DNA from 3 places in the Alteromonas macleodii ATCC 27126 genome. Region 3 is predicted to be linked to each of the others. Evidence: predicted binding sites of a transcription regulator. Region 3 holds the regulator's gene; each other region holds the start of a gene.
What was found. Region 3 encodes sigma-54, which starts transcription at its own class of promoters, with help from an activator protein. Its sites were predicted from a motif close to GTTGGCACGNNNNTNGNNT; they were not measured.
Positions count from the first base shown of each region.

Region 1: a site for sigma-54 is predicted at 1,575-1,593, ahead of MASE_RS06935 (formate/nitrite transporter family protein). Genes of this name have one in related genera too.
Region 2: a site for sigma-54 is predicted at 1,935-1,953, ahead of MASE_RS04625 (flagellar basal body rod protein FlgF). Genes of this name have one in related genera too.

Region 1 covers NC_018632.1:1,614,136-1,617,294, forward strand. Annotated here, with positions in the region: gene MASE_RS20230 (PP2C family protein-serine/threonine phosphatase) at 1-340, opposite strand, end outside; gene MASE_RS06935 (formate/nitrite transporter family protein) at 467-1,315, opposite strand; gene MASE_RS06940 (transglutaminase TgpA family protein) at 1,757-3,159, opposite strand, start outside.
Region 2 covers NC_018632.1:1,091,808-1,094,966, forward strand. Annotated here, with positions in the region: gene flgD (flagellar hook assembly protein FlgD) at 1-367, shown strand, start outside; gene flgE (flagellar hook protein FlgE) at 382-1,767, shown strand; gene MASE_RS04625 (flagellar basal body rod protein FlgF) at 1,992-2,735, shown strand; gene flgG (flagellar basal-body rod protein FlgG) at 2,782-3,159, shown strand, end outside.
Region 3 covers NC_018632.1:767,349-770,507, forward strand. Annotated here, with positions in the region: gene rapZ (RNase adapter RapZ) at 1-221, opposite strand, end outside; gene ptsN (PTS IIA-like nitrogen regulatory protein PtsN) at 306-749, opposite strand; gene hpf (ribosome hibernation promoting factor) at 763-1,050, opposite strand; gene MASE_RS03335 (RNA polymerase factor sigma-54) at 1,081-2,562, opposite strand; gene lptB (LPS export ABC transporter ATP-binding protein) at 2,636-3,159, opposite strand, start outside.

The DNA.
Region 1 (3,159 bases), 850 kb from region 3:
GTGTATAGCAAAAGGGACTTCTTTGCGTACGTGTGTAAAGCAGCGCGTTTATCTCTTTAATAATGGTTTCAGCGCGCGTCTTAACCGACCATTGTTCCGGCGCCATATTAAACAGTTTAATAAACTGACTGGTAGCAAAGTCGCTAGCAACTTGGCTAACCGTACTGCTACTTACACCGTCGGCGATAACAAAAACGCTGCTTTGATCTGGGTTATCAGAAACATGAAAAGCGTATGCATCTTGGTTTATCGCTTTAACGCCGGCTGTAGAAAATGCACTTACACTGAGCGTGTTAGCTGGTGGGTTAATTGGGGCGTTTAACGCGGCTCGCTCATTCATGTTTAATTGCTTCTTACCTGCATATTTAATTATGAGCCCAATTAGTTATTTCCAAGGAAACGGATAACGCCATCATGACGTGTCTTGTAGGGGCAAGGCATGATGGCTTTAAGATAAGCGCTTTAGTTAAATAGGCAGTGTTTGCGATGCAGCGGCTTTATCAACAGGGATAGTACGTTTGGGTAGCGTCTTAACGTGGGTGGTGTACAGGGTTAGTCCAGTAAAGGCGAGGCCACCAACAAGATTTCCAAGTGCAGTTGGGATCTCGTTCCAAATGAAGTAGTCCATAACCGAGAAGTCGCCGCCCATAATAAGGCCAAATGGGAAAAGGAACATGTTTACTACTGAGTGCTCAAAACCCATAAAGAAGAACAGCATGATTGGCATCCACATGGCTAGTACTTTTCCGCTAACGTGGGTTGAAATCATTGCACCCACTACGCCTAGCGACACCATCCAGTTACACAACATGCCGCGAATAAAAATGGTGAACCAGCCTGCAACGCCGTGTTCTGCGTAGCCCAATGTACGAGCTTCGCCAATGCTGGCTACCTTAGTCGCGATGGCACCGCCATCCACGTTATACCCCATGGTAAAAATAAACGACATCATAAAGGCCACGGTTAATGCGCCGCCAAAGTTACCTAAAAATACTAATCCCCAATTTCGTAGAATTTGTTTTGGCGTGACGCCAGGTCGCTGTGCAAGCCAAGCGAGCGGGGTAAGTACAAACACGCCGGTTAATAGGTCAAACCCCATAAGGTAGAGCATACAAAAGCCCACTGGGAATAACACTGCGCCAAGAAGAAACACGCCGGTTTGAACGGCAATGGTAACGGCAAAAACAGCGGCTAGGGCCAATATTGCACCTGCCATATAAGCGCGAATTAGAGTATCTCGTGTAGACATATAAATTTTGGCTTCGCCTGCATCTACCATCTTGGTTGCAAACTCAGCGGGGAGAAGATAAGCCATGGTTTCACCTCACGTTGTCGTTATTAATAAGTTGTCATCTGTATGTTGGCGTTTACTGTTTCAATGCGTTCCAGAAGATCAAAAAAAGGCGTCCGCAGCGCTCTCGTAAGAAAGAACTGGGGACGCCTTTGTCCGAAACTCATGCATTGTGGTAGCTAACAAATAAACCGTCGGTTATATGTACGCCTTTGTACTCTGAAGCCCGTTGGCAACTAATACTTGTATAAGCGCCTTCGTACTTTTGTTATCCATTTGTACAAAGCTAAAAAAGTGCCAATAACCAAAATGTACCTAAATGCGTTATTTATTGCTATTAAAAACAATGCTTTGTATAAATTCATGGCTGTGTTGATAGACGCTTGCGCCAAGGCACTATTAATTAGTCTGCACTAAAAAGGGGGGGAGTGTGAGTGTTTAAGGTGCAACCGGTTTAACCATTTCCTACTTTAATGCCTGTTTTAACATTTTTAACTGACGCTTCATGGTTGGATAAACTTTTGTCTCTTGTGTTCGGTGTGCGTATTTTTCATGCTCAAATAGTTCACACAGAAGTGTTAGTGCCTTGGTAGCATCTTCGTTTATCAAAGGGTTAACTTCACTCATAAAGGCGGACAAGGTTTTATTCCCTCTTTCTTTTCCTGTTTTAGCTTCAACGCATTTTATTGCGTTTAGTAAAACTCTGTGTGAGGGCGACAGTGTGTTGCGATGCGTATTGGGTAAAAAATAAAGTGCTAAAATAAGCCCAATTAGGCCAATGGCGGAAAGAAATACAACTCGCATTTTTTGCGGCGTTAGCGAGCCTAGTAATTCTTCAAGCATGTTGGTTTGCGCAGTATTGTCAAAGCCCAGTACCCATTTACTCCATGAGTAATCGAGCTGTTGAAACCAGCTTTGTAACGTTGCAAAAATGGCAGCGTTGCTAAGGTCGCCCAAAATACTCGCTTCACGAGACTCCCCAAGCTCTTCCAACGCACGTTCAAGCCCGAAGGTTAAGCGTGACGGTGCCACCATACTCGTTGGGTCGTGTCGAATCCATACACCATCAATAAATGCTTCCACCCACGCATGTGCATCGTACTGCCTTATTTGCAGCACATTGTCATTAAGTGCGCTTCCGCCCTGGTAGCCTGTCACCATTCTTGCCGGTACCCCTGCGGCGCGAAGCACATACACCATGGCGCCTGCGTAATGGGCACAAAAACCTGAGCGTTCTTCAAATAAAAAACGGTCGATGGGGTCGGTAGGCATGGCGTTCGGCGATAGGGTGTAGCGGAAGCCCCCTTGATTAAATTCACGCATTATTGCGCTAACAATTTGCTGTGCGCTTGAGTATTGTTTGGCAAGTGTCTGTCCCCATGCTCTGGCTTGAGGGTTGCCATTCATGGAAACCTGAAGGTTTAGTTGCGATTCAAAATTTCCTATTCCGCTAGTGATTTGCGCAGTTGGATAGTAGCGCAGATAAAACGCTTTTTTACTGGATATTGGGCTATTCGCCCTTAACGTAAAATCAAAAAGACTTCTTACGAAAATACTGTTCTCGCGGTTGTTGGGTGTCGAAGGCGCTAGCGCAAACAGCCACGTTTGCTGTGTGGGTTCCACGATCAATTCATAACTTATCACTTGAGGCGTATTTTCCTCGGCCAGAGCTGACAAGGGTGTTGGCTTGCCCATGTAAGCTAACTGCTGCTCTGCCTGTTTGCGTTTGTTGCTAATAGACCAGGTTTTCCCGTCAAAATGTTCTAAGGTCATAGCGCGCCAATACCTGGACGGTGCAACAGGGACTGCTTCTGCGTTTTCAAATGTGGCGCTGAAAGCCAATTCAGATGAACTTGCAAGTGACGCAA
Region 2 (3,159 bases), 320 kb from region 3:
TTATATGGCCAATGAAGGCGATGGCATTTCGGGTGTCATCGTGAATGAAAAAACAGTTCAGAATATGACGATCACTATTGAGAACCAGTTTGGTGAAGTCATAAAAACCATTGATGCAGGCACACAAAGCGCTGGCAACATTGAGTTTGAATGGGATGGCAAAGATAAGCATGGCAACCAGATGGCACCGGGTGAATATGTTATCAGTGCCACTGGCGAATTAAATGGAGAGGGTGTTCAGCTGAATACCGCCGTTAATCGCCATGTAGGAAGTGTAAGCTTGGCTGGTAGTGGTCAAGGCGTAATTTTGAATTTGGATGGTGATGTCAGTATCAATCTTGATGACGTCATTCAAATCGGCAGTTAGTAGGAGAATCAATAATGTCTTTTAATATTGCACTGAGTGGCGTATCAGCCGCACAAAAAGATTTGGATGTAACCGCCAACAACATCGCAAACGTAAATACAGTTGGCTTTAAAGAATCTCGCGCTGAATTTGGCGATGTTTATGCGGCATCACTGCTTTCAGGTGGTAAAACTAAAGTAGGTGACGGTGTACTCACTCAAGAAGTTGCTCAGCAATTTTCTCAAGGTAGCCTTCAGTTTACCAATACCTCGCTTGATTTGGCGATCACAGGTAATGGTTTCTTTGCGACAGTACCTGAAATTACGTCTCGCGACTTCTCGTTCACACGTGCGGGTCAGTTCAAGTTAGATAGCGACAATTTCGTGGTTAACAGTAACGGCGATAACTTATTGGGTTTCCCCGTTAACTCTGATGGTACAAGTGCCTCGGTAGCACTTAGTACTACAGAGCCAGTACGTATCCCAGATTCTTCGGGTTCTCCCGCACAAACCACAGAAGTTGACATTCGAATGAACTTGCCTGCTGGTGATGCAGCCCTAGATCCACAAGATTTTGACCCTGAAGATCCGCTTACCTACAACGCAGCAACATCGGTAACCGTTTACGATTCGTTAGGTGATAGCCACGTAATGACCTATTACTTCATAAAGGATGCGACACCGGGTGTTGATAATGAGTGGTACGTTGCTACTGCAATCGATGACACGCTAGTTGATATGACAGATTCAGCGGGTAATGACACAGACCCAGCAACAGCAGTAAATAGTGTCGGTGGTAACACCGGTAACGCCGTAACAGCATCTAAACTTATCTTCTCTCAAGGCGGTGATTTTGCTGGTATGGAAACGCCTGATGGCCTACCTACACTTGATTTCAAAATGCAAACAGAAGCGTTAGGCGCAGGTATTCTTGCTAATGGCTCAGATCCTACGCAGCAAATAAGCATTGATTTTAACCTCGATGTTAATAACGCGACGCCTAATGAGCCGACTCAGTTCGCCTCTGCGTTCGAGGTTACATCATTAGAACAAGACGGTTTGCCTGTAGGTCGATTGACGGGTATCGATATCGGTCCTGACGGCCTGGTTCGTGCAACATTCTCTAATGGTACGTCTGAACCCATTGTTCGTGTCGCTTTGGTTCGCTTTTCTAATGAACAAGGCCTAACTCAAGAGAGCAGTACTCAGTGGAAGGAAAGTATTCTTTCAGGTGAGGCACTAGCGGGTGAAGCAACAACCGGTACTTTCGGCGAAATTAACTCTTCGGCGCTAGAACAAGCTAACGTTAACCTTACCACTGAGCTCATCGACATGATTATCGCTCAGCGTAACTTCCAAGCAAACTCGCGTGCGCTTGAAGTGAACAACTCGCTAAACCAGACTATCCTTAACATTCGATAGTTTGCAGTAAGCTACATTAGCAGATTGCTAAGCGGCAAATTTTAGGCGCGGAAAACTGTACCTATTTGACCCGATTTAGAAAGGTCGCAACAATGCGACCTTTTTATTTTTCTATATATATCAATTCAATACCGCCCTTATTTTTCAATTGCACTAAATATCCACAGATTGGCACTGCCTTTGCAAAATCTTGTTTAAGGTTTAATCAGAGTCAAAAGTCAGTCATGGACAAACTTCTCTATATTTCAGCAAGTGGCGCCTCCCAAGACCTACTAGGAACAGGGATTAGGGCCAATAACTTGGCTAATGCACAGACAACAGGATTCAGAGCGCAGTTAGAGCAGGCAAGGTCAATGCCGGCCTACGGCGAAGGTTTGCCGACTCGCGTGTTTTCCATGACAGAAAGCCCGTCGAATAATTACGAGTCGGGCCCGATGATTAAAACAGACCGCGATTTAGACGTAGCCATTCAAGGTGATGGTTGGTTCGCTGTACAAGATCAAAATGGTCAAGAAGCTTACTCGCGTGATGGAAATTTCAAGTTGGGCGATGACGGAATTTTGACAGATATCCACGATCGCGTCGTGCTTGGTGACAATGGGCCAATATTCCTTCCTGTTCCTTTAGATAATCTCAATATTGCGGCCGATGGCACGTTGTCAATGAGACAGTTAGGTGCCCCTGCCAATGTTATTGAAGAAGTGGGGCGACTTAAATTAGTTAGCCCAAACTATGCTGACATGGAACGTGGGAACGACGGCTTATTTAGAATGGAAGATGGCTCAATAGCGCCAGCCAATGCCAACGTAAAAGTAATGTCGGGCATGCTTGAAGGTTCCAACGTCAATGCGGTTGACGAAATGGTGGACATGATAAGTCTGCAGCGTCACTACGAGCTTCAAGTCAAAATGATGAAGCAAGCAGAAGAGCTTGATACTCGCGGTAATCAGCTACTACGCATCCTGTAAAAGAATTTTTATCACCGTTGCCCTATGAGCAACGTCGGAGGTTAACATGCATCCAGCATTGTGGATTAGTAAAACCGGACTAGACGCCGCACAGACCGATGTGGCAGTGGTGTCTAACAACCTAGCAAACGCATCAACAGTTGGTTTCAAAAAAGATCGAGCGGTGTTTGAAGATTTGCTTTATCAGAATATCAATCAGCCAGGCGGTCGTTCGTCTGCTGACACAGAGCTACCTTCTGGGCTTATGCTTGGTTCAGGCTCGAAGGTCGTTGCTACTCAAAAAGCACACACGCAAGGTAACCTATTAACCACTGAAAACGCGCTTGATATGTCAATTCAGGGCCGTGGTTACTTTGAAATATTGCAGCCAGACGGCACCATTGCATATTCGAGAAATGGTCAATTTTCACTGAACGACCAAGGC
Region 3 (3,159 bases):
AGGTAGTCTAGAATTTCTACCAAATCGTCAGGATTTTTAGGTAAGTTTCTCACATCGATACTTACCGCAACCTGATCGTACTCGTCAACAACTGTATGGGTTAAGGTGGGAAGTAAGTTTACAGGGATATTATCAACACAGTAATAACCTAAATCTTCCAATGCGCGAAGTGCGACAGACTTACCAGACCCCGAACGACCACTGATTATTATCAGCTTCACCTACTTTCTCCCTAATACTCTGGTTTTATCACATACGCGTTGTTGAATTAGGCGCCTACTAAACGGTTAATAGGCGCTTAATGTTTAACTTAATGCAGATAGAATATCGTCGCTTGTCGTTGCGCGACGTATTGCTTTAATCGTTTCTTTGTCGCTTAGTTTACCAGCCACGGTGGCCAGCGTTTGAAGGTGTCCTTCGGTCTGTTCCTCGGGAACGAGTAGCGCAAAAAAGATGTCTACGGGTTTCTCGTCAAGGGCGTCAAAGTCGATTGCTGGCGTGCTGGTTACAACAATGGCAATCACTTTCTCAAGGCCCGGCAGGCGTCCGTGGGGCAGGGCGATACCATTGCCAATGCCTGTACTACCCATACGCTCTCGAGCCATCAAACTGTTGAGTATCGTTGCCTGATCAATGTTCTCGTTTTGCTTGGCAGCGATATCAGCGATGATCTCAAGAATTCGCTTTTTACTATTACACTGAACCGCACACTCGGTGCGGTCCAGACTTACGATGGCTTGTATATCCATGCTTAATTAACTACTAATGTTTTTTCAGTTTTTCCTTATGCTTGATTACCTGCCGGTCGAGTTTATCAACCATGCTGTCAATCGCCGCATACATGTCGGTATTTTCTGAGGATGCGAATACTTCAGCGCCACTTAAATGAACGGTCGCTTCGGCTTTTTGATTTAATTTTTCAACGTTCAGGATGACATGCACATTAGAAATGTGATCAAAGTGACGTTCAAGTTTGCTGAACTTCGTATCGACATAATTACGCAAAGAGTCGGTGATTTCGACATGATGACCAGTAAGGTTGATTTGCATATTTCGTCTTCCTTATATTATTAAGCCCGATTAAATAAGGCTTTTGCGTTGGTTCGACGGCGGGATCGACAACGATTCCCGGTACTTTGCTATTGTTCGCCGGGCAACTTTAATGCCTTGTTCGGCCAACAATGAAGCAATCTTGCTATCACTTAGCGGCTTGCTAGGCTTTTCAGCGGCCACTAATTTCTTGATCAATGCACGAATCGCTGTAGATGAACATTCACCACCAGACTCTGTTGCAACGTGGCTTGAGAAGAAATACTTCAATTCGAAGATTCCACGTGGCGTATGCATGTACTTTTGCGTTGTCACTCGCGAAATAGTGGATTCGTGCATATCTACCATTTCTGCGACATCATTTAGCACCATTGGTTTCATCATTTCCGGGCCGTGCTCAAAAAAGCCCATTTGCTGCTGCACAATGCAGTTTGCAACCTTCATTAAGGTTTCGTTACGAGATTCAAGGCTCTTTATGAACCACTTAGCCTCTTGCATGTGTGAGCGGATGAATTGTGAATCGCTACTATTCTTGGCACGGCGACTCATTGCAGCGTATTGTTGATTTACGCTTAACTTAGGCAGACTGTCGGGGTTCAGCTCAACCACCCAACGGCCATTTTTCTTGGTTACTGAGACATCAGGAATAACGTACTCAGGCTCTTTAGTAACTAAAGCACTACCTGGGCGAGGATTCAAGGTTTGCAGTAAACGCATTGCCTCGCGTAGCTGATCTTCTTTCAATCGGCTTTTACGCATAAGCGTACGATAGTCTTTGCTGCTCAGTAAGTCAGAGTACTCTTCAATCAGTTGCTTTGCTTCAGCAAGCCACGGTGTGTCTTCTGAAAACTGGCGCAATTGCACCATCAAACATTCTTGTGGAGAGCGTGAGCCAGAACCAATAGGGTCGAACATCTGAATGCGCTTAAGCACACATTCTATTTCGTCCATTTCAATCGGCTCTTCCATATCATCATCGTTAACCGCTTCTAAAATATCATCAAGGGTAACGGTTAAATAACCTGACTCGTCAATAGAGTCGATGATTGCTGTAGCGATTGCGCGATCGGTATCCGAGAAGTGGGTAAGGCGCATTTGCCAAAGAAGGTGCTCTTGAATATCTTCAGTAGTCTCACCTTGGAAGATTTGCTCGTCGTCATTGGATGGACCCGGAGCTGGCGAAGATGAAGCAGAGTAGTATTCGTCCCATGTGCTGTCGATTGGCAGCTCATCGGGAAGATCGTTTTTCTCAAGTGCATCGCCGGCTTCTAGTGTGTCACTAGATGCAGAAGCAGTGGCCTCAGAGCCGCTGTCATCGTTGTCGATATTGTTCTTTTCTAGTTGCGGCTCGTCGTTACCTTCTTCAACTTCTAATAGCGGATTAGAATCGAGCGCTTCTTGGATCTCTTGTTGAAGATCAAGTGTAGAAAGCTGCAGCAGTTTAATGGCCTGCTGAAGCTGTGGTGTCATGGTAAGTTGTTGGCTAAATTTTAGCTGTAAAGATGGTTTCATCTACGTCTTATTTAAATGCTCTAAATTGAATATACCAGAGCGAAACTGAAAAATGGCAATTCGGTTACATTAACTATAGCCTGAATTGTTCGCCTAGGTATACATCCCTTACTTTTTGATTACTTAAAACCTGTTCCGCCGTTCCTTGCGCAATAAGCTCGCCATGACTCACAATGTACGCCTTTTCACAAACATCCAATGTCTCTCGTACGTTATGGTCTGTGATAAGGATTCCAATACCCCTATCGCGAAGATGTTGTATTATCTTCTTTATATCATTAACTGATATTGGATCAACACCAGCAAATGGTTCGTCTAACAAAATAAATTGCGGTTTTGCTGCCAGAGCGCGGGCAATCTCAACGCGACGGCGTTCGCCCCCTGACAAACTCATCCCCGTACTATTACGTATATGGTTAATATTAAATTCATCAAGTAGCGCATCAGCTTCTTCTTCTTGCTGTTGTGAATTTAAATCTTTACGGGTTTGCAAAATGGCCATGATATTTTCATGCACTGTGAGCTTTCTGAAAATAGAGGCTTCCTGCGGTAGGTAGCCAATTCCGCGGCGTGCGCGCTCGTGCATGGGCTGATGAG